One region of the Streptomyces sp. NPDC096323 genome, then DNA from elsewhere that is predicted to be linked to it. Evidence: riboswitches for the same ligand, from Rfam matches in the RefSeq annotation. Region 1 holds a riboswitch; each other region holds the start of a gene.
The links. Region 1 has a riboswitch for cyclic di-AMP ahead of ABTX18_RS21745 (transglycosylase family protein). Riboswitches for the same ligand answer to the same signal wherever they lie in the genome.

Region 1 (7,077 bases):
TCACGGGCCAGCCGCTTGACGTACGCGTCGTCCTGGAGCCGCGCCTTCTCGTCGCGCAGCTCCTCGGTACGCGCCTCGGCCTCCTGGGCCATCCGCTCCTGGTCGGCGATCTCGTCGCGCTGCGACACGTACTGCCGCATCGGGTACGCGAGGGCGACGATCAGTGAGCACACGATCAGAGCCAGGAAGGCGGCCCGGCCGGTGAGCCGGGAGCGGCGGGCCTGACGGCGGTTCTGCGACCTGTAGACGCGGGCCGCGGTCTGCTCGCCGAGCAACCGCAGCCGGGTCGCGGTGGAGAACCGGTCCCGGTCCTTCGCGGCCATGTCTCCGCCTCCCCATTACGCACGTCCGTCCCCGCACACGGTACGGGACCGAGTGCGGGGACGGACGGAGGCCGGGGCGCTCAGCCCCGCCCGGCTTCGTGTCAGCCCTTGAAGCGCGGGAACGCCGAGCGGCCCGCGTACACCGCGGCGTCGTCGAGGATCTCCTCGATGCGCAGCAGCTGGTTGTACTTGGCGACGCGGTCCGAGCGGGCCGGGGCGCCGGTCTTGATCTGGCCGCAGTTCACGGCGACCGCGAGGTCGGCGATGGTGACGTCCTCGGTCTCGCCGGAACGGTGCGACATCATGCACTTGAAGCCGTTGCGCTGGGCCAGCTCGACGGCGTCCAGCGTCTCGGTCAGCGAACCGATCTGGTTGACCTTGACGAGCAGGGCGTTGGCGGAGCCCTCCTCGATGCCGCGGGCCAGACGCTCCGGGTTGGTGACGAAGAGGTCGTCGCCGACGATCTGCACCTTGGCGCCGATCTTGTCGGTGATGACCTTCCAGCCGGCCCAGTCGTCCTCGTACAGCGGGTCCTCGATGGAGACCAGCGGGTACGCGGAGACGAGCTCCTCGTAGTACTCGGTCATCTCGGCGGCCGAGCGGGACTTGCCCTCGAACTCGTAGACGCCGTCCTTGTAGAACTCCGAGGCGGCGACGTCGAGCGCGAGCGCGATGTCCTTGCCCGGGGCGTAGCCGGCTTCCTTGATGGCCTCGACGATGAGGTCCAGGGCGGCGCGGTTCGACTCCAGGTTCGGCGCGAAGCCGCCCTCGTCGCCGAGACCGGTCGACAGGCCCTTGGTCTTCAGGACCTTCTTCAGCGTGTGGTAGACCTCGGCGCCCCAGCGCAGGGCCTCGGAGAAGGACTCCGCACCGATCGGCGCGATCATGAACTCCTGGATGTCCACGTTGGAGTCGGCGTGCGACCCACCGTTGAGGATGTTCATCATCGGGACGGGCAGCAGGTGCGCGTTCGGGCCACCGAGGTAGCGGAACAGCGGCAGGTCCGAGGCCTCGGAGGCGGCGTGGGCCACGGCGAGCGAGACGCCGAGGATGGCGTTGGCGCCGAGCGAGCCCTTGTTCTCCGTGGCGTCCAGGTCGAACATCGCCTGGTCGATCAGCCGCTGCTCGGTCGCGTCGTAACCGACGAGCTCCGGGCCGATCTGCTCGATCACGGCCAAGACCGCCTTCTCGACGCCCTTCCCGTGGTAGCGGTTGGGGTCTCCGTCACGAAGCTCGATGGCCTCGAACGCGCCGGTGGAGGCGCCTGACGGAACGGCAGCACGGCCCGTGCTGCCGTCGTCGAGGCCGACCTCGACCTCGACCGTGGGGTTTCCGCGGGAGTCGAGGATTTCCCTGGCTACGACGACGTCGATGGACGGCACGAGGCATCTCCTTCTGGGATATGACGCTGGTGGTGCAGGGTCGCTTTGGCCTTGCGCCAAGAGCCTAACCGGCCGGGCCGCCCCAACCGGCCGACCGCCCGTCCCCTGGGACGAAAAAGGACCCAAGGGCAGGCACAGCGGGACAAAGCGCCAGAATTTTACTGGCGAGTAACAACAACAGTTGAACGAGTAAGCGCGAAACGCGACGGGCCCCGGCCCGGCACGCACGGGGGAAGGTGCGCACCGGGCCGGGGCGGCCGGACCGATCGGCGAGGAGAGACCGCGACCGCTTCGCCGGCGACTACCCGTCAGGCGGCTGCTTCGCCAGGCGATTACTTCGTCGGACGATTGCTTACTTCGTCAGGTGGAGCTGCTGACCCGGGTAGATCAGGTCGGCGTCCTTGACGATGTCCTTGTTCAGCTCGAAGAGCTTCTCCCAGCCGCCCTCGACCTTGTGGTCGGCGGCGATCGTGCTGAGCGAGTCTCCGGCGACGACCTTGTACTCGCCGTCACCCTTCTCGACCTTCTTGCCGGTCGGGGTGGTGACCGTCTTCGACTCGGCCTTGGGGGCGGCCGAGCGGTCCGAGCGGTTGGTGGCGGGGGCCTGGGCGCGCTCGGCCTTCTTCGGCTCGGCCTTCTCGGCCGGCGCCGACTGCTGCTTCGGGGCCGCCTCGGACTTGGCGTCGGAGGAGCCGGTGTCGACGCCCGGGTCGACACCGTCGTTGCTCAGGTTGCCGGCGCCTGCACAGGCCCAGGCGCCCGGGCCCTGAAGGGCGAGGAGCTTCTCGGCGGTGGCGATCTGCTGGGCCTTGGTGGCCAGGTCGGCGCGGGGCGCGTACTGGGTACCGCCGGCGGCGGCCCAGCTGGACTGCGAGAACTGCAGGCCGCCGTAGTAGCCGTTGCCGGTGTTGATGGACCAGTTGCCACCGGACTCGCACTGGGCGACGGCGTCCCACGTGGACACGGAGGCGGCGGAGGCGCCGGTCGCACCCATCAGCGGCACGGCGATGGCGGCACCGGTGACACCGGCGAGCGTGGCGATGCGGACGACCTTGGACGGGCGGCGGTGCTTGTTGCCCTTGCTCTTGAGCAGCATCGAGACTTCTCCTCACCGACGCCTGCGAGGTGAGCTGTCGGGTTCGGGCCAAGTGAGTTGCCCGGTCGCACGTCCTTGCGTGCGACTTAACCCCAAGCCGGTCCCGATGCGTCCTGCGACGATCGGCCCGGCGCCTACCTGGGTCCCCCGCTCCTGCCTACGGCGCTTTACGCGTCTGTTCCCTTCGACCGACGGCAGGATTCGGCGTGACGGTCGACGGGGCCCGCGGTGCGAGCGGTTCCGACCGTAAACACACTGAGCCTCATATCCCAAGATGGACATACCGCATAAACAGCCCTTCCGGTCATCCGAAGAACCACCATTTGCGCAGGTGGGAACGGATGCGGCGGGGCCTCCCGGACAAGACACGCCAGTTCACACGAAGAGACCCATGTCTCACTTGGTCAAAAGTGGGACATAGGCCTCTTAACTACCCCAATTTCTGGGTGTTTTCAGCTGATCATCAGACCTGACTCACTCGGCCTGCAGGCCGAGATCGAGGCTCTGGCCAGGGAGGATGAGGTCCGGGTCGGAGCCCACCTCCGCCTTGTTGGCCTCGTACAGCCCCGTCCAGCCGCCGGGCAGCTTCTGTGCGTCAGCAATCGCCCAGAGGTTGTCGCCGTCGCGGACGGTGTACGTGCCGTCAGAGGCCGCCACACCGGCGTCGCGTGCGTCCCCGTCACCGCGCGAGGCGTGCCGCCCCGCGTCCCGGTCACTGCCGCGACCGGTCTCCCGGGTCTCCTCGGGGGCCGGCGTGCCGCGGTGCTTGCCCGCCTGCCCCTGGTCCTGCCGCGCCTCGGAGGCGCCCGCCTCGGTGGTGTCACCCGAGGGCGTGGTGGACGGCGTGGCCGACGGGGACGCCGACGCGTCCCGCTTCCCGCTCCCGCCCGTCGCCTTGTCCGCCGCATCGTCGCCCGCCCGGCCCGTGGCCCCGCGCGCCGGCTGCGTCGCCTCCGGGGACGCGTCGTCCGCCCCAGGGGTGTCGTCGGCGGGGTCGGCACTCACGGACGGGTCCGCGGCTCCGGTCGGGTCGGCGGAGGGCGCGCTGCCCGGGTCCACGCCCGGCAGCCCGGTGTCCACAGCGAGGCCCGAGACGACCGCGCAGCTGGGCCATGCCTTGTAACCCTGGTCGTCCAGGACCTTCTCCGCCACGGCGATCTGCTGTGAGCGGCTGGCGAGGTCCGCGCGCTCGGCGTACGACTCGCCGCCGTACGACTTCCAGACCTGCTGCGAGAACTGCAGGCCGCCGTAGTAGCCGTTGCCGAGGTCGGCGCTCCACATGCCGCCGCTCTCGCACTCGGCCACCCGGTCCCAGGTCGAGGCGTCGGCGGCGTGCGCGCCTGCCGCGCCGAGCAGCGGGATGGCGATGGCCGAGCCGGTCACGCCTGCGGCGACGATGATCGCGGGTGCCTGCCGAGGGCGACGGTGTCTGCCGTTCGCGGAGCCCATGGGGATGCCTTCCGTGTGACTGACGAGGTGACTGGTGAGTCGAACGGTGAACCTAGCGGGACTCGAACGTGTGTCACAAGTCGATGCAGCGGAGATCACGTGAAAGTCACAGAGTTGACAGAGTGTCACTTTCACCGTGGACCGGGCCCGGCGTGAACTCGACCGGAAGGGTGCGCAGTCCGCGCATGATGAGCCCGCCACGCCACCGCAAATCGGCGGGTTCCCCCGCAAGTCGCAGGTCAGGACAGCGTTTCAGGAGCGTGGCGAGGGCGGCCTGACCCTCCAGCCGGGCGAGCGGCGCTCCCAGGCAGTAGTGGATTCCGTGACCGTAACCAAGGTGCTGATTGTCACGCCGCGCGAGGTCGAGCGTGTCGGGCTCGCCGAAGCGCTCCGGGTCCCGGTCGGCGGCCGCCAGCACCACGAGCACGGGGTCTCCCTCGCCGACCCGCTGCCCGCCGATGGTCAGCGCCTCGGTGGCGTACCGCCAGGTCGCCAGTTCCACCGGGCCGTCGAACCGCAGCAGTTCCTCCAGCCCGGTGGTCAGGAGCTCCGTCTCCCCGGCGACCAGGGAACGCTGGAGCCGCTCGCGCTGCTCCGGGTGGCCCAACAGGGTGTGGACACTATTGCCGATCAAGTTAACGGTCGTTTCGAAACCCGCGAAAAGTAGGATAAAAGCCATCGCGGCGGCTTCGTTCTCGGTCAGGTGCTCGCCGTGGTCGCTCGCCCGGATCAGCCCCGAGATCAGGTCGTCCCCCGGGTTCTCGCGCTTACGGTGGATCAGTTCCAGAAGGTAGCCCCGCATCTTCTTGACCGAACGGGCCACCCCACCGCGCGGACCGCCGCCGTGGCGGATCATCATGCCCGCCCAGTCCCGGAAGTCGTCCTGGTCCTCGCTCGGGACGCCGAGCAGGTCACAGATCGCGTAGATGGGGAGCGGGAAGGCGAACTCGTGGATGAGGTCCGCCTCGCCCTTCTCGACGAAGCCGTCGATGAGCCGGTCGGTCAGCTCCTGTACGCGCGGCGCGAACTCCGCGATCCGGCGCGGCGTGAACGCCTTCGACACGAGCCGGCGCAACCGGGTGTGGTCGGGCGGATCGATGTTCAGCAGATGCGTCATCAGCTCCGCGTTGCGCTCGCCAGGAATCCCCGTCTTCCCCTTGGCGTGCGCGGACTCGGCGTGGTGCGCCGGGTTCTTGGACAGCCGGGCGTCGGCGAGCGCCTCCCTGGCGTCCGCGTACCGCGTGACCAGCCACGCCTCGACCCCGCTGGGCAGCGTGGTGCGGTGCACGGGGCTGTGCTCGCGCAGCCAGGCGTAGGCGGGGTACGGGTCGGTGGCGAACTCCCACGTGAAGAGTTCGGGCGCGGGAGGCGCGGCCGGGGCCAGGTGGGCGGGGCAGCCGGCGGGGGCGTCGGCGGGGCGGTCGTTCACCCCCCGACGTTATCCGCTGCCCTCAGCCGCCGGCCGACGCCCTCGGCCGCCCTGTCGCGTCCCGCTAGCCGACGCCCTCCGCCGCCCTGATCGCGTCCCGGTAGGCGCGGCCCGCGGCGCGCAGGGCGGCCTCCGGGTCGGTGCCCTCCTCCTGGGCGCGCACGGCCAGGGCCAGGAGGCGGTAGCCGACGTCGTCGCCGCCGGGGAGCGGCACGTCGAGGCCGGCGGTGCGAGCCCGGCTCGCGAGCTTCGCGGCGAGTGCCAGGCCGGGCTGGCCGAGGGGCACCCCGTCGGTGACGGACTCGCGCTGCTTCTCGATCGCCTTGGTGCGCAGCCAGTGCGCGTGGACGTCCTCCGGCGTCTCGGCGGTCTCGTCGCCGAAGACGTGCGGGTGGCGGTGGATCAGCTTCTCGACGAGGGTGGCGGCGACGTCGTCGACGGAGAACGGCTCTTCCTCGTCCTCCTCGGCGATGCGCGCGTGGAAGACGACCTGGAGCAGTACGTCCCCGAGCTCCTCGCGGAGCTCCTCGCGGTCGCCGTCCTCGATCGCCTCGACGAGTTCGTACGCCTCCTCGATGGCGTACTTGGCGAGGCCCTTGTGGGTCTTCTGCGAGGTCCAGGGGCATTCGAGGCGGATGCGGTCCATGACCTGGACGAGGTCGAGGAGCCGGGCGCCCGGCAGGTCGTACGAACCGGGCAGCAGCTCCAGGTTCGGCATCCGCACCCGCCCCGAACCGGCGAGCCGCGCCAGTCCGTCGGTGAGCGGCTGGTTGCCCTCCCCGCCGGTGAGGACGACGACGGTCCGGCCGCCGGCGCACACGTCGACGAGCTCCTGCGCGTCGGGCACGCCGGGCGTGACGGTGACGCCGGCCTCGCGCAGATACGGCAGCTGCGGCTGGTCCTGTTCCGCGCAGTGCACGCGGTCGGCGGCGTGCAGGGTCTGCCAGGCTGGCCAGGACAGCAGTCCGGGCGCGACGCGGTGGCTGGCGGTGAGCAGGACGATGCGGCCGGGGTCTTCAGCGTTCACACACTCGAATCTACCCCGGCCGTCGGACACGCCTCAGGCCCCGGCCTCCGCGGCCGACTGGGCGGGCTTGGTGACCTGGGTGATCCAGGGGGCCTTGTAATCGGCGAGCTGGATCTGCTGGTTGTTCCAGGTGCCGAAGCGCGGGTTGACGTCGACCTTCAGCGCCTTGGACGCCTTCGACAGCGCGTCGCCGAGGATCTTCGTGCCGGCGGGGGTCGTCGGGTCGGCGCCGAGGGCCTGGCCGAGCTTGGTCAGCTGGACCTGCTCGCGCAGGAAGGCGTCGATCTGGCCGGGGGCGATCCAGCGCTCCTGGAGCACCGCGGCGCGCAGCCCGTCCTCGCCCTTGTACTGGGCGACGGCCTGCTGCCGCA
Region 2 (7,077 bases), on a different contig from region 1:
GCGCCGGAGGGGGCAGTGTTGTTGATCAACAAGCCCGGGCAGGTCGCCACTCGATGGTGTCCTGGATACGCCTCAGCGCCTCGGCCGGGAATGGGTCTCCTCCGACGAAGGACGCGGGCGTGGCACATCGGGGAAGCCCCGCCCGCGTCGTTCTCTCGCCCCGCCGGCGTCGTTCTCTCGCCGTACGGGAGTAGTCAGACGAGGAGCTTCGTCTTCGCCCGCTGGTACTCCTCTTCCGTGATCGCGCCCTTGTCCTTGAGGTCCGCGAGCTTGGACAGGTCCTCTACGTGGCTGCCCTTCGGTGAGCCGTGCGCGTCGGAGGTGCCCGCCGCGTCTCTCACGTACGCCTTGAAGGCCGCGTCGCGTTCCTTGGCGTCCTTCGCGTCACGCGTTCCCATGGATTTGCCCCGGGCGATCACGTAGACCAGCACGCCCACGAACGGCAGTACCAGCGTCACGATCAGCCAGCCCGCCTTGGCCCATCCGCCCAGGTCGTCACTGCGGAAGATGTCCATGATGACCCGGAACAGCAGGAACAGCCACATGATCCAGAGAAAGAACCAGAGCATGGTCCAGAAGAGGTTGAGCAGGGGGTAGTCGTCCATCGTCCACTCCAGGCACCGCGTCGAATGACTGAATCCGAAATCAGTCATATCACCGCATTTATGCCTTCGCCTGTTGGAGTTGCAGGCGGTGTGGAGTACGCCGCTACTTCTCCGGTACGGGGGCTGCGCCCGGCGCCTCGGCCGGGACCGTGTCGGTGGACCGCTCTGCGGGCTCGGCCGGCTGCGGGGTCGCGGGCGTGCCGGTGACCGCTGCCGCGCGTGCGTTCGCTGCGGTCTTCCGGTTGTGCGCCAGGATTCCGATGAAGCCGGCGAGGAACCCGCTGATCAGGCCCGATATCGCGTGGTTGATCGCGTTGGCCGATTCGCTGTCCGGGAGGCCGACGGCGGCGTAGTTCACCACCGCGCTCATCACCGCACCGATGAGACCGCCGATGACGCCGCTGATGACGGCGCCGCGTACGGGCGAGGGCGAGGTGGCCGGGGCGGGAGTGGGCGTGAGCGGTGCGGTCATCGTCGAGGGCCCTCCAGACAGGCTGCGATGAGAGACCGGGAGCGCTTTCGGGGCGCGGCGAGTGCGCGCTCCGGGCCTGCTCGCACGGGCAGCCCACCGGTCCGGGGGATGCAGCAGTTACCTTGCGGCAGAACACGTGTTCCTCGCAACACCTTCGTGGTTTCTACACGTTGAACGGTCACCGGAGGTCGCCCGCGCCGGGGACGGTCGCGCGCGGCTCTCAAAAGGGGCGGCAGAGCTGGTTTGTTGTGGCTTGGTGACGCAGAACAGCCCGCTCGCAGCGTGCGGTTGGTGAGTCGGGTGCCTTCCAGGTGCCCTCGGCCGGGGCGCGGGCAGCGGGCCGGGGCGCACACGGCCTGCGGGGGGCGTGCGCGCCGGGTGGTCATGAGTCCCTCGAACATGCCGTAGAGTTGTGTTTACCGACGCGGGGTGGAGCAGCTCGGTAGCTCGCTGGGCTCATAACCCAGAGGTCGCAGGTTCAAATCCTGTCCCCGCTACTGAAGACTCAGGCCCGGCACGCATACAGCGTGCCGGGCCTGAATCGTTTGTGGCGCCGTCGGCCCGCCGGGCCGGTCGGTGCGGGAGCCGCATGCCGCGTACGTACCCCCATTGGCCGACGAGGAGTCGCCACGCGACCCCGCTGCGGGAAGCCTGGGGGTGGTGGTACGCGGTACCGTCCGCGGCCGTGGATGTACCGGGCAGGAGATCAGCAGGTGGGGAAGCGGGAGAAGCGGCGGCTCAGACGTGGCGGAGGGGTGCGGACCCGCCGGTTCGTCCGGGTGCTGCCTGGGCTGATGATCGTCGGAGGCGTGCTGTTCGACGTCCTGAGCCCGCCCGAGTTCACCGCCATCCCCCTGTACGCGGCTGCCCCGCTGATCGCCGCACCGTTCGCCTCGCTGGCCGGCACCGTCCGTGCCGGGGTCGCCGCGCTGCTGGCGGTCGTCGGGCTGCGGGCCTACAGCGGCACCCTGCTCCAGGTCGTGCCCGCCATCGAACTGGTCACCGTCCTCACCGTCTCCGTGCTCGCGGTCGTGATCAACGGGGTCGTGCGGCGCGGCAACGAGCAGCTGGCCTCGGCCCGTGTCATCGCGGAGACCGCCATGCGTGCCGTGCTGCCGACGCCGTCCGAGCGGATCGGCGGGCTGCATGTGGCCGCGCGGTACGAGGCGGCGCAGGCGGACGAGTTCGTCGGCGGTGACCTGTTCTCGGTGACGGACTCCCCGCAGGGCGTGCGGCTCGTGGTCGGGGACGTGCGGGGCAAGGGGCTGGACGCCGTGGAGGCGGTGGCCGTGGTCATCGGGGCCTTCCGGGAGGCGGCGGAGCAGGAGGAGACGCTGGAGGGTGTGGCGCAGCGGCTGGAGCGGGCGCTGGCGCGGGAGTCGGACCGGCGCGGTGGCCTCGACGCGTTCGAGGGGTTCGTCACCGCCGTGCTCGCGGAGATCCAGCCGGGTGCGGCGCGGGCGCGGATCGTCAACCGCGGCCACCCCGAGCCGCTGCTGCTGCACACCGACGGGGTGGTGGAGGTGCTCGGTCCTTCGATGCCCGCGCTGCCGCTGGGGATGGGTCTGGGGGAGTGGCCGGACCGGGCCGACGAGTGGGACCTGCCTCCCGGCGCGACGCTCCTCCTCTATACGGACGGCCTCTCCGAGGCCCGTAACGCCGAAGGCGTCTTCTACGACCCCGCCGAGCGGCTACGGGGACGGATCTTCCCGGGGCCCGACGAGCTGCTCTCCGCGCTGACCGATGACGTACGGCTGCACACGGGTGGCGAGTCGACGGACGACATGGCGCTGCTCGCGGTCGTACGGCCCACCGAGGGCCAGCCCGACCGGCGCAGGACCGTGAAGATCGTCGGCCTGGGCGGCGGATGAGCCGGAGGTCCGCCGAGGCGGCCGTGCGCGGCGGATGAGCCGGAGGTCCGTTGGGCGGGAGTGGAGTGGGGTGGGAAGCGGGTGGCGGCCTTGATGCCATGCCACCGTCCGTAACCGAAGCGCATCACTCCGCATAACATGTGACGCAACGTCAGGAACTGACCGGTAGCTGAGGCGCGATCAACTCGTCCGATTCCACCCGGTTGTGTCCCGTAAAGTCCAGGCCAAGGGCGTGAACGATCAGTGGGAACAGCTTGGAATCGGACCCCGGTGTCTATTAACGTTCGATAACGCAGCGCGGTTGTCCCAGCCGCCGTCAGTGGCGGCACCGTGCGCGAGCGCCGAATTCCGCAAGGGAACCGGGGAACCACCTACATGGGGTGAATCGGGTGTCTCTGTCTTGTCCCACGAGACGGAGAACCCGTAGGAGACCTTCCTGCTCCGAACCCGTCAGCTAACCCGGTAGGCGAGAAGGAAGGAAAGGAGTGCGCCCCCGTGGCGTCCAACAAGCCTGCCCCCGAAGCTCCCTCCCGGTTCGGGTCCGAGTACGGCGATGACTTCGCGCCCCGGCCCGCCACCGCTTTCGGTACGGAGTACGGAACCGACTACGCGACCGACCACGGGACCGATCGGGGCAGCGTCTTCGGAAACGACTTCCGCGCCGACGAGGCCGGGTCCGAGCGGACCTGGGAGGAATGGAACCCCACCGAGGAGTCCGTCCGCCCCGTGCGCGGCAAGCACCGCGTCGCCAAGCAGCGCAATGGTCTGGCCCGCAGCTCCACCGTCCTCGGCGTCGGCGTCATCGCGGCCGTCGGTGCGGGTGGCATGGCCACCGCCCAGAGCAAGCCGCCGGTCTCCATTTCTCTTCCCGATTCCCTCGCGGACAACCTCCCCGACGCCAAGTCCCTTCCGGGCGTCGGCGCGCTGTTCTCGGGCGAGGAGTCCGAATCCGCAGCGGAGAAGACGGCGGCCGCGACCTCTGCCGCCCCGCTGACCACCGCCGGCATCACCACCGCCGAGGCCGAGCAGGGCACCACCGACGCCGGTGAGGCCCTCCGCGCCCGCATCCTCCAGCAGGCCGAGCAGCAGCAGGACGCCGCCGACGCCGAGGTCAAGGCCGCCGCGGAGAAGGCGGCCGCCGAAAAGGCCGCCGCCGAGGCGAAGAAGCAGCAGGACGCCGCCGAGGCCAAGATCGCCGCCGAGAAGAAGAAGGCGGCGGAGGAGGCGGCGAAGAAGGCGGAGGCCCTGCGGCTGGCCAAGCTCGCCGCCAGCTACGCCATCCCCACCTCCTCGTACACGATCACCTCGACCTTCGGCGAGGCAGGATCGATGTGGTCCTCCGGCTACCACACCGGTCTCGACTTCGCGGCGCCGACCGGTACACCGATCAAGGCCGTCCACAGCGGGACGGTCAAGTCGGCCGGCTACTCCGGTTCCTACGGCTACCGCACGGTCCTCGAGCTCGAGGACGGCACCGAGGTGTGGTTCTGCCACCAGTCCTCGATCGACGTGAGCATCGGCCAGAAGGTCACGACGGGCGACACCATCGGACGCGTCGGCGCGACCGGCAACGTGACCGGCCCGCACCTCCACCTGGAGGTCCACACCCCGGACGGCACCGGTATCGACCCGATGGCCTGGCTGCGCGCCCGTGGCCTGACGGTCTGAGACCGTTTCCCCGCGCCGGTTCTCCGGCCCCGCGACCCCGGCAGCCCTGACGCTCCCCCCGACGTCAGGGCTGCCGGTCTGTCCGCGGCCGTGCCCTCGCGGTATGTGTCGGGCCGCAGCCGCAGCCGCAGCCCGGCCGCGGCCGCGGCCGCGGTTCAGGTGTACCGGCCACGGAATAGCGGTGCCGGGGGAAGCCGTTGTTGCACCCATGACTTCTCTCCGCAAGCTCGGTTCCTCCAGCCTTCAGGTCTTCCCGCTCGCCCTCGGGGGCAACGTCTTCGGCTGGACCGCCGACGAGGCGCAGTCCTTCGCCGTTCTGGACGCGTACGTGGCGGCCGGCGGCAACTTCGTCGACACCGCCGACTCCTACTCGGCCTGGGTCCCCGGCAACGAGGGCGGCGAGTCCGAGAACCTCATCGGCAAGTGGCTCGCGGCGCGCGGCAACCGCTCCGACATCGTCGTGGCGACCAAGGTCGGCGCCCACCCCGCGTACACGGGGCTCTCGAGCACCACCATCAAGGCCGCCGCCGAGGAGTCGCTGCGCCGGCTCGGCACCGACCACATCGATCTCTACTACACCCACTTCGACGACGAGACGGTCCCGGTCGAGGAGATCATCACCGCCCTGGACCAGTTGGTGAAGGACGGCAAGGTCCGCGAGATCGCCGCGTCCAACATCAGCCCCCGGCGGCTGCGCGCCTCGCTGGACTTCTCGGAGCGCGAGGGGCTCGCCCGCTACGTGGCCCTGCAGCCCCACTACAACCTCGTCTCCCGCGACACGTACGAGGGCGAGCTCCAGGACACCGCGGCCGCGGCAGGACTCGCGGCCGTCCCGTACTACGCCCTCGCCTCCGGTTTCCTCACCGGCAAGTACCGTCCGGGGAGCGCCGTGGAGAGCGCCCGGGCCGGGAGCGCGGGAGCGCACCTGGAGTCTGAGCGCGGTCGCAAGGTTCTCGCCGCGCTCGACGAGGTGGCCCAGGAGCGGGATGCCGAGATCGCGACCGTGGCGCTGGCCTGGCTGGCGGCCCGGCCGACCGTCGCCGCACCGATCGCCTCGGCCCGTACGGTCGAGCAGCTCCCCGCCCTGGTGGCCGTCGCCGGTCTGCGGCTGACGGACCAGGAGCTGGCGGACCTCACCGAGGCATCCGCCTGACCCGTCGCCTCCTAACCCTGCGGGCCGTAGGAGGGCGGGGGTGTGTATGGCCCGTTCGCGTACGGCGGGGTCGCGTGCTGCGGGGGTATGTACGGCGGGTTCCCGTACGACGGGTTTGTATAGGGCCGGTGCGCCGCGGGAACGTACCGGAGGCGCAGACGGCCCGTGGCCTGTGCCGCGTGCACCAGGGCCGGGCCGGCGGTCTCCCTGCGCTGCCACAGGTGGTGCAGCAACTCCCGCTCGCGTTCGGCGAAATCCGGTCCTGCCGTGCCGCGGCGGGCCTGGCGGCGCAGAAAGGCCAGTGAGGTCGCGAACGACTCGTACTCGGCGACCGTACGAGCTGCGGCCCTGCCCTCGGCCCTCACCGCCTTCAGCGGTGTGGCGGGTATGCGCGCGTGAGCGGGGTGCGCGGCGTGCGCGGGAGCGTGTGCCGGGTGGTACGCGTGGCCCTGGGGATTGCCGTACGGGGCGCCGGCCGCCGCTGCCGCCGCCCGGTGGCGGGCGAGGTCCCTGGCCATGCCGCGGGCGCGCATCGAGGAGAGGGCGAAGGGCTCGGCGGGGGACAGCCAGCCGGCCGCCGCGTACACCGGCAGTTCGATGCCGAGGGCGCGCAGTTCGCGGCGGCGGGCCCAGATCGCCAGCCAGGTCACGAGCCCGAACGCCGGAACCATGAACGCCCCGTACACGGCGTAGAAACCGTACGGGCCGAACGACGAGGAACCGTTCCACAGGGCGTGCATTCCCATCGCGAACAGCAGGCCCACCAGAGGGAGCGCGAGGCGCCGGAACCGCTGGTGGCGCGCGCTGCTCGCGGCGATGCCGAAACCGATGCCGGTCATCACCGTGAAGAGCGGATGGGCGAACGGCGACATCACCGCACGTACGAAGAACGTCGCCGCGGTCACCGAGGCGAAGCCCGAGCCCATCTGCTGGTCCTCGCCGAAGGCGTTGCCCAGGTAGAGGATGTTCTCGGTGAAGGCGAAGCCCGTGGCGGTGAAGCCGGCGACGACCACGCCGTCGACGATCCCGTCGAAGTCCCGCCGTCGGAACAGGAAGAGCAGCAGCACGGCCGCCGCCTTGGCGCTCTCCTCCACGACGGGCGCTATGACCGTGGCGCCCAGGGTGTCGGCGCTGCCCGGGTCCGCCGTGGCGGTGGCGATCCACTGCGTCGCGAAGGAGTTGGCCAGGATCGCGACCAGGGCGGCCGCGCAGGCACCCCAGGCGAAGGCGAACAGCATGTTGCGCCACGGGCCCGGCTCGACCCGGTCCAGCCACCGGAACACCGTCATCAGCACCGGGACGGGCAGC
Region 3 (7,077 bases), on a different contig from region 1:
GATGCGGGGTTCGCCCTCGACGATGCCCTGGACCTCGAAGCGGACCGCGCCCTGGGTGCCGGCCTCGAAGTCGCCCATCGTCCTGGTGGTGACGGTCTCCTCGAGCGGCCGCCGGGCCATGGTCTCGCGGATGTCGTCGAGTTCCACGCCCAGGGCCCGCGCCATCAGCCGTATCTGGCCGCCCCACACCATGGTCGGGACGGAGTCCGCGAGCATGAGGGGCTCGTACTCCATGGGGTGGCCCATGCCGATCAGGTGGCGGACCGAGTCGGGCTGGTCGTACGTGGAGTAGTCGAAGATCTCCTGGCAGCGGATCGCGTCGACCGTGGTGCCGAGTCCGCTGATCAGCAGGGGCAGTACGTCGTTGCCCCAGCCGGGGTCGACGCCGGAGACGAAGAGCGAGCCGCCACCGCCGGCGACGGCGGCGAGCACCGGTTCGCGCAGTTCGGGCGGGGCGCCCCGCTGGTCGTAGAGCGCGTACAGCGCCGGGGTGACGACGACGGCGCCGCCGGCCACCGCCCTGGTGATGTCGGCCAGTGCCTCGTCGGGGCGAATGTCTCCGGAGGCCGCGTACACGACCGCACGGGGGGCGGTGGCCAGCACCGCGTCGATGTCGTCGGTCGCCGCGACGCCCAGATCGCGGTCCAGACCGGCGAGAGCGCCCGCGTCGCGGCCCGCCTTGGCGGGGTCGTGGACGAGTACGTGCGCGAGTTTCAGGGCCGGATGGGCTTCGACCGCGCGGATGGCCGCGCGGCCGACATTGCCGGTACCCCAGACCACCGTGGAAATCATGCGGCGGAGGGTAGCGCGCGGGAGGAAAGGTTCATAGTGCCATCGCGCACCGGGTTCGGAGCGGGCCGGGGCGGGTCCCGCGGCCGCCCCGGCCCGTTCTGCCGACGCCCTTACTCGTCGATGGCGGTTCCGTATCCGGCGCCCGCCTTCGCCCCGCCGAAGGGTGCGGCGTTGAAGGTCCACGAGCCGGCGGCCGTCACACCGCCCGAGCCGGCCGAGAACACCCAGACCACACCGTCGCCGGCGTCCTCACCGGGCGCGGCGGACAGCAGACCGAAACGCCCGTCCTTGTTGGGATCGGTCAGCCGCACCTGGCCGCCCCAGCGGTCACCCTTCTCGGGCACGCCCGGCACGTTCACCGAGTTCTGGTCCCAGGACGCGGCGCGGTTGGCGGTGAGCCCGTCGGCCGCACCCCGCAGGACCCATACGGCTCCCGCGTCGGCGACCGTGCCGATGTCCTCGCCGGGGGCGCCGACTGCCACGTCCGCGAATCCGTCCCCGTTGGTGTCCGCGACGGAGAGGTCGGCGCCCCATCCGTCGCCGGCCTCCGCCGTTCCGGGGACGCCCGCAGTGTCCTGCGTCCACCACACGGGCGGGGTGCCGGAACCTTCGGCGCCGACGGGTCCGTCTCCCTGGCTGCCGTAGTAGACACCGACGACACCGCCGGTCGTCGACTCGCCGCCGTCGTCGGGGCTGCTGGGCTCCCCGGTGACGAGGTCGTCGTAACCGTCCTTGTTGATGTCGCCGGAGGCGACGGCGGGGCCGCCGCGCAGGTCGTGGTCGTAGCGGAGTCCCTGGACCTCGCCGAGGAAGACCGCGGACCAGCCGTGTCCCGGTTCCTCGCCGATGGTGACGCCGGAGATGACGAGGTCGGCGAGACCGTTGCCGTCGTAGTCGCCGGTCGTCATCGCCCGGGGCACGATCTCCCGCCCCGGAGTGCCGGGGATGAGGCTGCTGCGCGAGTCGGGCGCCGGCGACGCGGCCTTCCGCCGGGCCGCCGCGTCGTACTGGTAGAGGCTGAGGTCGGTGCGGTCGGTCACGGCCAGCTGGTCGCCGGGGATGTCGGGGCTGAAGTGCGCCGCGGCGAGCGCGCCGCCGAACCTGGCGCCGGCGACGGGCTCCTCCGCCTGCAGCCAGTCGCTGACCGCGCCGGAGAGCCCCTTCGCCGAGCCCCACAGGACGACGACCCCGCCCGCGTCGGTCACCGGTTCGAGGTTCTCGCCCGGGATGCCGACGACCGCGTCGTCGTACCCGTCCCCGTCGAGGTCGCCGGAGGCCAGGGCGCGGCCGAAGCCGTCGCCCGCCTCGGCGGCGCCCGGCACCCCGGTGGTGTTCTGGCTGAGCACGGCGCCCCGGCTGGTGCCGATGCCCGCCGGCCCGCCGTACTGCACGGTCACGTAGCCCGCGCCTTTCTTGCCGCCGACGGTTCCGCCGGGGGCGCCGGTGAGCACGTCCTCGTAACCGTCGCCGTTGAAATCGGTGTTGCGGTCGTTCGCGTGCGTTCCGCCGGGGGTGCCGGCGTAGGCGGAGGGCGCGGCGATGGCTGCCCCCGCGATCAGGAGGAACGAGGCCGCGGCGACGGCGGCCGAACGGTAGGTGCGCACGAGCGGCTCCTCGGATCAAAGGCGACCGGGCGAGAGGAGGGGACGCCGGGAAGAGCCCGTTACCCTCCTGGCGCCCTGTTTGACCGGCACCGTGGCACAAAGGTTGTACGGCATGGCAAAAGGGGTGGAAGGGAGCCGTTCAGCTCCCTTCCACCCCTGCTCTACGGCTCCGCGTGAGGCGGGACCGCGGTGGGATCAGTAGGCCCCGAAGACGTTGTCGATCGAGCCGTACTTGTCGGCGGCGTAGTTGCACGCGGCGGTGATGTTGGCGACCGGGTCCAGGATGTCCAGCGAGGTGCCGGGCACGTGGTACGCGTCGAACGTGGGCTGGATGACCTGGAGCAGGCCCTTGGACGGGATGCCGGCGGCGGCGTTCGAGTCCCAGTTGTTGACGATCTGCGGGTTGCCCGAGGACTCGCGGATGACGTTGCGGTAGATGCCGTCGTAGCTGCCGGGGATGCCGTGCTCGGCCATGACGGCGAGGGACTCCTTGATCCAGCCGTCGAGGTCGTCGGTGTACGCCGTCGCGGTCTGCGCGGGGGCGGTCTCCGCCGGGGTCGTCGCGGCGGTCTGCTCGGCGACGGGCGCCGCCGTCCGCTCGGAACGGTCGGCGCGGTCGGCGCTCTCGGCACGGTCGGCCGACGGCTGGGAGGCGCTGCCGGACGTGGTCTCGGCCTTGAATTCGCTCTTGGTCGCGGCCTTGGGGGCGGCGGCTGCGGACTTGGCGCCAATGGTCAGCTTCAGGCCGGGGTGAATCAGGTCCGGGTTGCCGCCGACCACGCTGCGGTTGTCCTTGTACAGCCGCTCCCAGCCGCCGCTGAGGGAATGCCCGCGGGCGATCTTGGAAAGCGAATCGCCGGAGATCACGGAATAGGTGGTGGACTCCGCCTTCTGCACGGCAATTTCCTTGCCGGCGACGGAAGTCGGGGCTACGGCCTTTTCGGCGGCGACCGACGTGGCCGGCGCGGCGGAGGCCGATCCGGCGGCGATCAGGGGGAGCGCGAGAACGGCTCCACCAGCGCTCACGGCGATGAAACCGCGGGCCAGGGAGGTGGACTTGGAACGACGGTGCTGACCCTTGATGGGCATGGCGCTTTTCCTCTCCGCCGCCTGCGAGGTGAGCTGTCGGGTTCGGACTGGAGATGTCCGGCCGCACATGGCGACTTCACCCCTAGCCGCTCCGGATTCCGGAACGGCGGCAAACCTGGGTCCCCCGCTCCTGCCGTACGTGAGTGGTCGGGTTACCGGACGGCGGCAGGATTCGGCGTTCCGTCCGGATTGACCGTGACCGTAAGCGAGAAAGGCAGGGCATAACAAGCCCGGAATTACTGATCACAATTGCCGCGCAAGATCAATCAAAGGAAATGTGCGACGCCGGTCACACCGGAGCGGGCCAACTTTCTTGGCGCGACTGGGAACCCGCGCTTCCGGTTCTGCGTCGGGGGCGGGAAACGTGACGCTGGCCACTGTGTCCGAAAGGGGCGATTTGTCAGCTACTCAGCAGCTATGACCTGCGGAAACACGGCCCCCATTGGGCATTCCCGATCTTCCGGAGCAAACGGTCAATCAGGACATTACGCAGCCGGTGTCGGTTGCACGGCCGCGTGGGCCCGGCTGCGGGGCACCACGACGGGTGATCCGTCACCCGGGGCGGCGAGCACGTCGGCATCGATCGCGTACAGCTCCTTCACCAGGGCCTGGTCGACCGTCTCGCGGGGGGCGCCCCGGGCGATGACCCGGCCGCCCTTCATGGCGACGAGCAGGTCGGCGTATCGGGCCGCGGCGGCGAGGTCGTGCTGGACCATGACGACGGTGCGGCCGGCAGCCGCGACCTCGCGGACGAGTTCCAGGACCTCGACGGCGTGCCCGAGGTCGAGGGCGCTGGTCGGTTCGTCGAGCAGGACTACCGGGGTCTGCTGGGCCAGGACCATCGCGAGCCAGCAGCGCTGGCGCTGGCCGCCGGACAGCCGGTCGACGCGCTCGGCGGCCAGGGCTGTCGTGCCGGTGGCCTCGAGCGCGTCGCGTACCGCCTGCTCGTCCTCGCGCGACCACTGGCGCAGCAGCCCCTGATGCGGGCTGCGGCCGTAGCGCACGAGGCCGGCCACGGTGACCGCCTCGGGGGCCCGCGGCGACTGCGGCAGCAGGGCGACATGGTGGGCGGCCCGGCGCCGGCCGGTCTCCCAGATGTCCGTCCCGCCGATCAGGACCGTGCCGGACGCGGGCCGGTGGAGGCGGGCGACGGTCCGCAGCAGGGTCGACTTCCCGCAGCCGTTGGGACCGACGATCGCGACGACCTGTCCGGCGGGGACGGAGAGGGAGACGTCCTCGACGACGGGACGGCCCGGGTATCCGGCGTGCAGGCCGGATACTTCGAGGCCCGCCTTCGTGCCGGTCGGATGCTCGGTCATGTGCGGCTCACGCCTTTCCGGCGGCCGGGTCGGGCCGCAGCAGTACCCACAGGAGGAAGGGGCCGCCGAGGACGCTGGTGACGACCCCGACGGGAAGCTCGACCGGAGCGGCGACGCGTCCGATCGCGTCGGCCGCGGCGATCAGCGCGGCTCCGGTCAGCGCCGAGCCGGTGACCGGGACACGGGTGGGGCCGGTCAGCCGCTGGGCGAGGATGGGCGCCGCGAGGGCCACGAAGGCGATGGGGCCGCCGACACCGACCGCCGTGCCGGCCAGCAGCACGGCGAGGACGAGCGCGACGGTACGTACCCGGCCCAGGTCGACGCCGAGGGAGGCGGCCACCTCGTCGCCGAGGCGCAGCAGTTGGAGGCGGTGCCCGGCCGCCAGCGCGAGGGGGACGAGGAACAGCAGTACGCCCCCCAGCGGTACACCGGCGTCCCAGTCACGCCCGTTGAGGCTGCCGACGGCCCAGAGGAACACTCCGCCCGCCGTGTTGTCGTTCTCGCGCGACATGATCAGGTCGCTCACCGCGCCGATGAAGGTGGAGACGCCGATCCCGGCGACCAGCAGCCGGTAGCCCGCGCTGCCCGCCCCTCCGGCGCACAGGACGACCAGAACGGCCGCGGCCACGGCGCCGATCGGCCCGAGCCACCAGTTGCCGACCATGCCGGTGGCGGACCCCGCGGCGGCCGCGACCACGGCGGCGGTGGCGCCCTCGTTGACGCCGACCAGGTCCGGTGTGGCGAGCCGGTTGCCGGCCAGGGTCTGGGTGAGGCAGCCCGCGATGCCGAGTGCGGCGCCGACCAGCAGACCGGTGAAGATGCGGGGCAGCCGGAAGTCGCGCACGATCATGACGGTGCCCGCGTCGCCCGTTCCGAGGAGTCCGGAGAGGGTCTGCGACAGGCTCATTCCGGACGAACTCGCCATCACCGCCAGGGTGATGAGGAGAGCCAGCAGGGGGAGGAGCAGCGCGGCGGCCAGCACGCTGCGCCTCGGCAGGAGCCAGGACAGCGTTCCGGTGCGGAGCACGACGCTGTCGGGCGGGGTCACGTCCGTCATGCGGGGACTGCCGCCATGGACAGTTGGGGTCACGTCAGTCATGCGGGAAGTCCCGCCGGGAGCAGCCTCGGTTACGTCCGTCATGCCGGGACTCCCGCCGTGGACAGCCGGGAGGAGCGGGCGATCCACACGAGCAGGGGGCCGCCGACGAAGGCGAGCAGCACGCTGACCGGGGTCTCCCAGGGCCGGATGACGATCCGCGCGAGGATGTCCGCGAGGATCATGATGTCGGCCGCGATCAGGGCGGACAGGACGAGACCGGCGGCCATCCGCGCTCCGGCCAGGGCCCGGGCGGCGTAGGGCGCGAAGAGTCCCAGGAAGGCGATGGGCCCGGCCACGGCGACGGCGCAGCCGGCGAGCAGCGAGACGGCGCCCGCCACGACGAGCCGGATGCGGCCGGGATGGTGGCCGAGCGAGCGGGCGCCGTCGTCCCCGAGGCCGAGCGCCGCCAGCGGGCGGGCGCAGCCGAGCGCGGTGAGCAGGCCCACCGCGATCAGCGGCAGGAGGGGCAGCAGGTCGGAGACCTCGATGCCGGCGAGCGAGCCGATCGTCCAGTAGCGGTAGGTGTCGAAGGTCGACTGAGTGCCCAGCAGGACGTACGAGGTGAGGCCGTGGAAGGTGGCGCCGAGCGCCGATCCGGCCAGGACGAGCCGCAGCGGGGATCCGCCGCCGCGCCCCGAAGCGGCGAACAGGAGGACGGCGGCGCTCGCGACCATGCCTCCGGCCAGCGCCCACACCAGCAGCGAGGCGGGTGAGTCAGCCCCGAAGAAGGTGAGACCCAGCACCACGGCGAAGGCGGCTCCGGAGTTGACCCCGAGCAGCCCCGTCTCGGCCAGGGGGTTGCGCGTCGCTGCCTGCAGGAGACATCCGGCCGTTCCCAGGCACGCTCCGACCAGGACCGCGGCGAGCGTGCGCGGCAGGCGTACGTCCACGACGGCCAGGCGCAGTTGCGCGTCCGCGCGGGCGGCGGGGTCACCGGTGAGGTAGTCCCAGGCGCCGCCCACCGAGCTGGACCCGGTGCCGATGAGCAGGGACAGCAGGACGAGGGCGGGCAGCAGGAGTACGAGACCGGTGGCCGCCCACAGGGGCGCGCGCCCTTCCCGTGGCGGGATTCCGGTGGGGCGGGACCCGGTTGCGGGCCGTCCCACTTGCACGATCGACATATGGTTAGCCTAACCTAAGTGCACCGGGCGGCCGGTGGGGAGCCCCGGGCTCC
Region 4 (7,077 bases), on a different contig from region 1:
CTTCCTCTCGACAGCCCGCCGGGGACTACCGACGGGCCCGCCCGGCCCGGAGGCGGGCCGCCAACAGGGGGAGCGGCCCGGCGCCGGAACCTCGGCGGGGTGACCGGGGAACGCCGCCCGGGAACGGATCGGCCTGTGCCGGTCACCTGGATAGGGACGCTAAACCCGGGACACGGGAAAGAGTTGTAGTGACGCTTATTGTGTGAATTTGGCGTTGCGTTGTCGCCTGGCGATCGGAAAAATTGCGCCAGAATCAGGCAATTGGTACATCTCACGGTCAAGTAGTCGCTCACTACCACCTGGCCGCGGAGTGCTGATATGGCCGCGGCTAGGCTGCGGAACCATGCGCGTACTCATCGATGTCTTCGTCGCCCTGCACATCATCGGCATCGCCTCCCTGCTGGGCGGTTTCCTCACCCAGATGAAGGCGATGGGGGCGGGCACGGCACGGTTCGTCCCGGCCATGCTGCACGGCGCGCTGACCATGCTCGTCACCGGAATCGCCCTGGTCGGCCTCGACCAGGCCGACGACCACCCCGTGAACAACGTCAAGATCGGCATCAAGCTGCTGATCCTCGTCGTGATCCTCGGGCTCGTCTACGTCAAGCGCGACGAGGAGAAGGTGGACAAGGGCCTCTTCGCGGCGGTCGGCGGACTGACGATCGTGAACATCTTCATCGCCACGCTCTGGACCTGAGGCGCAGGCCGGGCTCGGCTCCCGGGGCCGGAGGCCTACGGCGCTACTCCCGCCCGCCGGGCGCCCCGTCGCCGAGGCCGTAGCGGGCCTCCGCCGCGGTCAGCCGCGCGCGTCCCGTCTCCGCGGCCGACGCGCGCAGCCCGTGGACGTGCAGCGTCTGCTCCTCGGGACTCCACGCCATGATCCGCTCGACGTCCCGATCCTGGATCACGTCCTCCTCGGCGGCCGTCGCGCCGTCCCCCGTGTCCAGTGCCCGGGCGAGCGCCCGCGCCGACTCGGAGGGGCCGGCCGCGCCGTCCGGGCCCTGGTCGATGAGCATCGCCACCCCGGCGAACAAGGCCCTGAGCGCGAGCACCGCCGCCGCCGTGAGGCCGTCCGGGCGGAGCTCCGGGGCGAGTTCGGGAAGCACGCTCAGCCGGCGGTGCATGGCGGCGGCCACGTCCTCGTCCGGCGGCGTGATCTCCCACAGAAGCTCCAGGGCGGCCACACAGGTGTCCTGGTCCGCCGGGCGGCTCTCGTCGGCGAGGTACCGCAGGAGCACCCCCGCGGTGCGCTCGGCGCAGGCCGCCGAGAACAGCCTGGCCTGGCCGAAGGTGCCGAGGGTGGCCAGGTCCCGGACGCTCTCCAAGATCTTCACGGTCGTTCACTCCTGCAGGGTGCTCGTCCTGTGTGCGCTGCCCGTCCGGTGCCGGGCACCTTCCGCACGGTACCCGGCACGCGAACCCCGCAGGGCAGGCTCCGGCGCCCCTGCCGCCGGCCGTTTGGTACCCGGCACGCGAACCCCGCAGGGCAGGCTCCGGCGCCCCTGCCGCGGGCCGTTTCTAGGCGGGACGCACGCTCCCGTAGATCGGCATGTAGTAGATCGACTCCTCGCGCACGTTCGCCCCCGGCTTCGGCGCGTGGATCATCATGCCGTCGCCCTTGTAGATGCCGACGTGGCTGATGTCGTCGTAGAAGAAGACCAGGTCCCCCGGCTGCAGATCCGCCGTGGCGATCCGGGTGCCCACGTTCACCTGGTCCCAGGTGGTCCGCGGAATGTCGACGCCGGCCGCCTTCCAGGCCGCCTGGGTGAGCCCCGAGCAGTCGTACGAGGCCGGGCCGGTCGCCCCCCAGACGTACGGCTTGCCGAGCTGCGCCTCGGCGAACGCCATGACCTTGTCCGCCTTGGTCGAGGCGTCGGCGTCCGCGCCCGTGCCCGAGTCCGTGCCTGTCCCGGTGTCCGTTCCCGTGCCGCTGCCGGCCTCCTCGGCGGCCGCCTCGGCCGCCGCGGCCTCGCGCTGGGCCTCGGCCTTCGCGGCGGCCTGCTTCTTCGCCAGTTCCGCCGCCTTGCGCTTGGCCTCCGCCTCCTTCTTGCGCTCCAGCTCGGCCAGCCGCGCCTTCTCCTCGGCGGTCAGCTTCGACAGCAGGCCGCGGGCCTCGGACAGCTTCGTCTGGACGTTCTGCTTGCTGGTGCGCAGCGTCGCCTGCGACTCGGTGAGCGTCTCCAGGCTCGCCACGGCCTCGGCCCGCTGCTTGGACGCCTTCGCCTGCTGCGTACGGAAGTCCGACACGGCGCGCTGCTGGCGCTCGGTCATCCGGTCCATGAGGTGCGTCTGGTCGAAGAACGACTGCGGGTCGTCGGCCAGGAAGAACGTGGCGGTCGGGGCGAGGGTGCCGCCGCGGTACTGGGCGGCGGCGAACGTGCCCAGCGTCCTGCGGGCCTCGTTCAGCTTCTCGGTGCGCTGGGCGACGTCGTCCAGCAGCGTGTCCACCTTGGATCGCTGCCCGGCCGTCGCCTCCTTCGCCTGGTTGTACTGCTGGGTCGCGGTGCCCGCCTGCCGGTAGAGGTCGTCGACCTTCTTCTGCACGTCCTCGATGCTGGGCTTGGGAGCCGGAGCGGCCAGTGCGCTCTGCGAGGACAGCAGGGTCACCGACGCCAGGGCGGCCGTCGTGAGCCCGACGGCGGGGCCGGAGCTGCGCAGGGGAGTGCGCGGTTTGCGATGCGATGCCAAGGCCGGCATCTCCTTCCGTGGACCGCCTACCGGGTTAGCTGTCGGGTTCGGGCGGAACGGAAGGCTGCCCTACGGTCCTGGTGGGGGTTGCGGACCGATTCACCCCGGTGATGCGTGTGGGTCCCCGGTTCCGGACTCCCCTGAAGGACAGCCCGGATTCGGCGTGGAAGCCCGCTCGGCGTGGATCGCCTCTGGGGGTACGGGCCGCCCGAACGAGCACGCTAGCCAACCCATGGTGCCGCTGTGAAGGTTGATGTTCGATATGCCCGATACATTTTCGTGACCTCGGCGGATCGGGGTGCCGCGGGCAGGCGGGGACCGGGATTCCCGGACGCGGTGCGGTCCGCCGATCGCTCTGTGTGCGCGGTGCTGGGTGCGTGCTTCGTCACTCTGCCCCGGAGTGTCAGTGGGGCGCCCTAGACTCGGGAGGCGATGAGCAGCCTCTTTGACGACAGTTTCCTGGCCGGCCTCCAGCACACGGAGGAAGGGCCCCCGCCGCCCCCCGAGGACTCCGCACCCGAAGCGGTGCCGGAGGACCTCTTCGCGGGCGTGTTCGACGGGCCCCCGCCGCCCCGCGACGCGTACTACCGTGACGGGGCCCACCGGCCCGTCATCGACGCGGCCGCGCTGCTCGACGGGCTGAACACCGAGCAGCGCGCGGCCGTCGTGCACGCCGGGTCCCCGCTGCTCATTGTCGCCGGCGCCGGTTCGGGCAAGACCCGCGTACTGACCCACCGCATCGCCCACCTGCTGGCCGAGCGCGGGGTGCACCCGGGCCAGATTCTGGCGATCACCTTCACCAACAAGGCCGCCGGCGAGATGAAGGAGCGCGTCGAGCAGCTCGTCGGGCCCCGGGCCAACGCCATGTGGGTCATGACCTTCCACAGCGCGTGCGTACGGATCCTGCGCCGTGAGTCGAAGCGGCTCGGCTTCACCTCCTCGTTCTCGATCTATGACGCCGCCGACTCCAAGCGGCTGATGGCCCTGGTCTGCCGCGATCTCGATCTCGACCCGAAGCGTTTCCCGCCGAAGTCGTTCACGGCGAAGGTCTCGAACCTGAAGAACGAACTGATCGACGAGGAGACCTTCGCCGGCCAGGCGACGGACGGCTTCGAGAAGACCCTCGCCCAGGCCTACGCGCTGTACCAGTCCCGGCTGCGCGAGGCCAACGCCCTGGACTTCGACGACATCATCATGACGACGGTCCACCTGCTCCAGGCGTTCCCCGACGTCGCGGAGCACTACCGCCGCCGCTTCCGTCATGTCCTCGTCGACGAGTACCAGGACACCAACCACGCCCAGTACACGCTCGTACGGGAACTGGTCGGCCCGGCCGGTCCCGAGAACGCCCCCGCCGAACTGTGCGTCGTGGGTGACGCGGACCAGTCGATCTACGCCTTCCGCGGCGCGACCATCCGCAACATCCTCCAGTTCGAGGAGGACTACCCCGACGCCACGACGATCATGCTGGAGCAGAACTACCGCTCCACGCAGACGATCCTGTCCGCGGCCAACGCGGTGATCGAGCGCAACGAGAGCCGCCGCCCGAAGAACCTCTGGACCAACGCCGGCAGCGGCGCCCGGATCACGGGCTACGTCGCGGACACCGAGCACGACGAGGCGCAGTTCGTCGCCGACGAGATCGACCGGCTCACGGACGCCGGGGACGCGAAGGCGGGCGACGTCGCCGTCTTCTACCGCACGAACGCCCAGTCCCGTGTCTTCGAGGAGATCTTCATCCGCGTCGGTCTGCCCTACAAGGTGGTCGGCGGCGTGCGCTTCTACGAGCGCAAGGAGGTCAGGGACGTCCTGGCCTACCTCCGGGTCCTCTCCAACCCCGAGGACACCGTCCCGCTCCGGCGCATCCTGAACGTGCCCAAGCGCGGCATCGGCGACCGCGCCGAGGCGATGATCGACGCGCTGTCGATGCGCGAGAAGATCTCCTTCCCGCAGGCGCTGCGCCGCGTCGACGAGGCGTACGGCATGGCGGCCCGCTCGGCCAACGCCGTCAAGCGGTTCAACACGCTGATGGAGGAGCTTCGCACGATCGTGGAGTCCGGCGCCGGACCGGCGGTCGTCGTGGAGGCCGTCATGGAGCGGACCGGCTATCTCGCCGAACTCCAGGCGTCCACCGACCCGCAGGACGAGACCCGCATCGAGAACCTCCAGGAACTCGCCTCCGTCGCCCTCGAGTTCGAGCAGGAGCGGGCGGAGGACGAAGGCGCGGGCACCCTCGCCGAATTCCTGGAGAAGGTCGCGCTCGTCGCCGACGCCGACCAGATCCCCGACGAGGACGAGGACGGCTCCGGCGTCGTCACGCTGATGACGCTGCACACCGCGAAGGGCCTCGAGTTCCCGGTGGTCTTCCTGACCGGCATGGAGGACGGCGTCTTCCCGCACATGCGGGCGCTGGGCCAGGTCAAGGAGCTGGAGGAGGAGCGCCGGCTGGCGTACGTCGGCATCACGCGTGCCCGCGAGCGGCTCTATCTCACCCGGGCGGCGATGCGCAGCGCGTGGGGCCAGCCCGCGTACAACCCGCCGTCGCGGTTCCTGGAGGAGATCCCGGACCAGCACCTGGAGTGGAAGCGCAAGGGCCCGATGGCGGCCGCGGCGGGCCCGACATCGGGCATCACCTCGTCGCTCTCCGCGTCCCGCGCACGCTCCGGCCCCTCGGGCTTCGCGACGCGGCGGACCTCGGACAAGCCGACGATCACGCTGGTGGCCGGCGACCGGGTGACCCACGACCAGTTCGGTCTGGGCACGGTGACGGCGGTCGAGGGCATCGGGGACCAGGCGAAGGCCACGGTCGACTTCGGCGACGAGCGGCCGAAGAAGCTGCTGCTGCGATACGCGCCGGTCGAGAAGATCTGACGCGGGGGCGCGGGGGCACGCGAGCGCTGGGGCGCGGGCCGGCCGGGGTGTTCCGCCCCGGCCGTCGTGAGCGCGCGCCGGTCAGTTCGGGTTGACGTTGTGGCTGCGCAGCCACGGCAGCGGGTCGATGGCCGCGCCGCCGCCGGGCCGCACCTCGAAGTGCAGGTGCGGGCCGGTCGAGTTGCCGGAGTCGCCGGAGTGCGCGATGACGTCACCGGCCTTGACCCAGCCCGAGCGGATCCGGGTGCTGCTGAGGTGGCAGTACCAGGTCTCGGTGCCGTCGGCCGCGGTGACGATGGCCATGTTCCCGTAAGCGGTGTTGAACTGCGTGCGCACGGTGCCGTCGGTCGCGGCCATCACAGGGGTGCCGTAGTCGACGGGGAAGTCGATCCCTGTGTGCACGGACATCCAGTTGACGCCGGCCTGGCCGAAGTACGCGCTGAGCTGGTGATTGGCGACCGGCATGACGAACTTGGGGCGCAGGGCCTCCTTGCGGGCGGCCTCCGCCGCACGCCTCTTCTTCTCGGCGGCCTGCCGCTCCTTCAGGTCGATGCGTTCCTGGGTGCGGCTGGCGCGGTCGGCGAAGTTCTCCGCGTCGGCGCTGAGGTTGGCCAGCTGGGTGTCGAACTTGTTGTTGGCCGCGACGGGCTTGACCGTGCCGGGGTCGGCGGCCGCCATCGTCGTGGTCTCGTCCTTCTTCTCCTCGCCGCCCATTCCGCCGACGGAGGCTGCGGCGATCCCCGCCACGCTCATCACGCAGGCGGAGGGGACGGCGACGGTGAGGAGTGCGGAACGCTTCGCGGGGGAGCGCCTGCGGCTTCGCCCGCCGCTGCGGGTGACGGGGCGGCCTGCGGTGCGGTGGCCGGTGGCCGGCGGCGCTGCTTCGGCTGCGGTTCCTGCGGCTTCGTGGTCCTGGGCGTGGTCTTCGGGCTCGGGGCCGGTGCCGTGGGTCCCGTCGGTCGTCTCTGCGTCGAGGTCCGTCTCCGGGAGGCTGAACTCGGCGGTCCTGTACGGCTCCGGCTCGTAGAGGTCGTAGGCGTCGAAGGAGGCCGGCGCTTCGTACGGTGCTTCCTGAGGAGCCTGCTGCGGAGTGGTGTGCCCGGTCTGCTGTTCGTACCCGGGCGTGGCGCCGGTGTTCCAGGCGGTGGCGTCGTAGGCACCGGTGTCGTAACCCGTCGTGCCGGCGTCGGCCCACTGGCCGCTCTGCTGCCAGGTGGTGTCCCACTGGCCGGAGGAGTCGGGGGCGGGGTGCTGGGCCGGGATCGTGGGGCCGTAGCCGCCGTCCGCCGGGATCCAGGTCGCGCCGGTGTCGTACGGGGAGCCGGTGTCGTACGGGTGCTGCTGCTGGTTCTGCTGGTTCTGCTGGGGCTGCTCGGTGTAGGCCGTGTAGTCGGCGGCGGCGTGGCCGTACGCGGCCGTGGGGTGCGCGCCCGTGTCCCACTGCGAGGAGTCGTACGTGCCGCTGTGGCCGGCCTGGTCGCTGCCGTAGGGGGCGGCGTAACCCGTCGCGGTCTCGTA

Region 2: linked by a shared signal. The riboswitch ahead of ABTX18_RS14660 (M23 family metallopeptidase) and the one ahead of ABTX18_RS21745 (transglycosylase family protein) in region 1 are both predicted to bind cyclic di-AMP.
Region 3: linked by a shared signal. The riboswitch ahead of ABTX18_RS33085 (LysM peptidoglycan-binding domain-containing protein) and the one ahead of ABTX18_RS21745 (transglycosylase family protein) in region 1 are both predicted to bind cyclic di-AMP.
Region 4: linked by a shared signal. The riboswitch ahead of ABTX18_RS15865 (C40 family peptidase) and the one ahead of ABTX18_RS21745 (transglycosylase family protein) in region 1 are both predicted to bind cyclic di-AMP.

Annotation. Positions count from the first base shown of each region.
Region 1 is NZ_JBEOSI010000007.1:363,790-370,866, reverse strand. It holds gene ABTX18_RS21755 (FtsB family cell division protein) at 1-323, opposite strand, end outside; gene eno (phosphopyruvate hydratase) at 425-1,705, opposite strand; gene ABTX18_RS21745 (transglycosylase family protein) at 2,058-2,801, opposite strand; cyclic di-AMP (ydaO/yuaA leader) riboswitch at 2,806-2,976, opposite strand; gene ABTX18_RS21740 (transglycosylase family protein) at 3,276-4,250, opposite strand; gene ABTX18_RS21735 (cytochrome P450 family protein) at 4,357-5,679, opposite strand; gene ABTX18_RS21730 (nucleoside triphosphate pyrophosphohydrolase) at 5,744-6,706, opposite strand; gene ABTX18_RS21725 (SurA N-terminal domain-containing protein) at 6,740-7,077, opposite strand, start outside.
Region 2 is NZ_JBEOSI010000004.1:715,159-722,235, forward strand. It holds gene ABTX18_RS14640 (SHOCT domain-containing protein) at 195-605, opposite strand; gene ABTX18_RS14645 (hypothetical protein) at 709-1,077, opposite strand; tRNA gene ABTX18_RS14650 (tRNA-Met) at 1,501-1,574, shown strand; gene ABTX18_RS14655 (PP2C family protein-serine/threonine phosphatase) at 1,767-2,948, shown strand; cyclic di-AMP (ydaO/yuaA leader) riboswitch at 3,278-3,432, shown strand; gene ABTX18_RS14660 (M23 family metallopeptidase) at 3,444-4,616, shown strand; gene ABTX18_RS14665 (aldo/keto reductase) at 4,825-5,769, shown strand; gene ABTX18_RS14670 (PrsW family intramembrane metalloprotease) at 5,781-7,077, opposite strand, start outside.
Region 3 is NZ_JBEOSI010000015.1:78,910-85,986, forward strand. It holds gene ABTX18_RS33075 (NAD(P)H-dependent amine dehydrogenase family protein) at 1-792, opposite strand, end outside; gene ABTX18_RS33080 (FG-GAP repeat protein) at 903-2,396, opposite strand; gene ABTX18_RS33085 (LysM peptidoglycan-binding domain-containing protein) at 2,592-3,485, opposite strand; cyclic di-AMP (ydaO/yuaA leader) riboswitch at 3,489-3,673, opposite strand; gene ABTX18_RS33090 (ABC transporter ATP-binding protein) at 3,971-4,804, opposite strand; gene ABTX18_RS33095 (FecCD family ABC transporter permease) at 4,812-5,861, opposite strand; gene ABTX18_RS33100 (FecCD family ABC transporter permease) at 5,942-7,024, opposite strand.
Region 4 is NZ_JBEOSI010000005.1:230,022-237,098, reverse strand. It holds gene ABTX18_RS15875 (hypothetical protein) at 344-697, shown strand; gene ABTX18_RS15870 (hypothetical protein) at 741-1,334, opposite strand; gene ABTX18_RS15865 (C40 family peptidase) at 1,519-2,697, opposite strand; cyclic di-AMP (ydaO/yuaA leader) riboswitch at 2,696-2,862, opposite strand; gene pcrA (DNA helicase PcrA) at 3,121-5,559, shown strand; gene ABTX18_RS15855 (peptidoglycan DD-metalloendopeptidase family protein) at 5,641-7,077, opposite strand, start outside.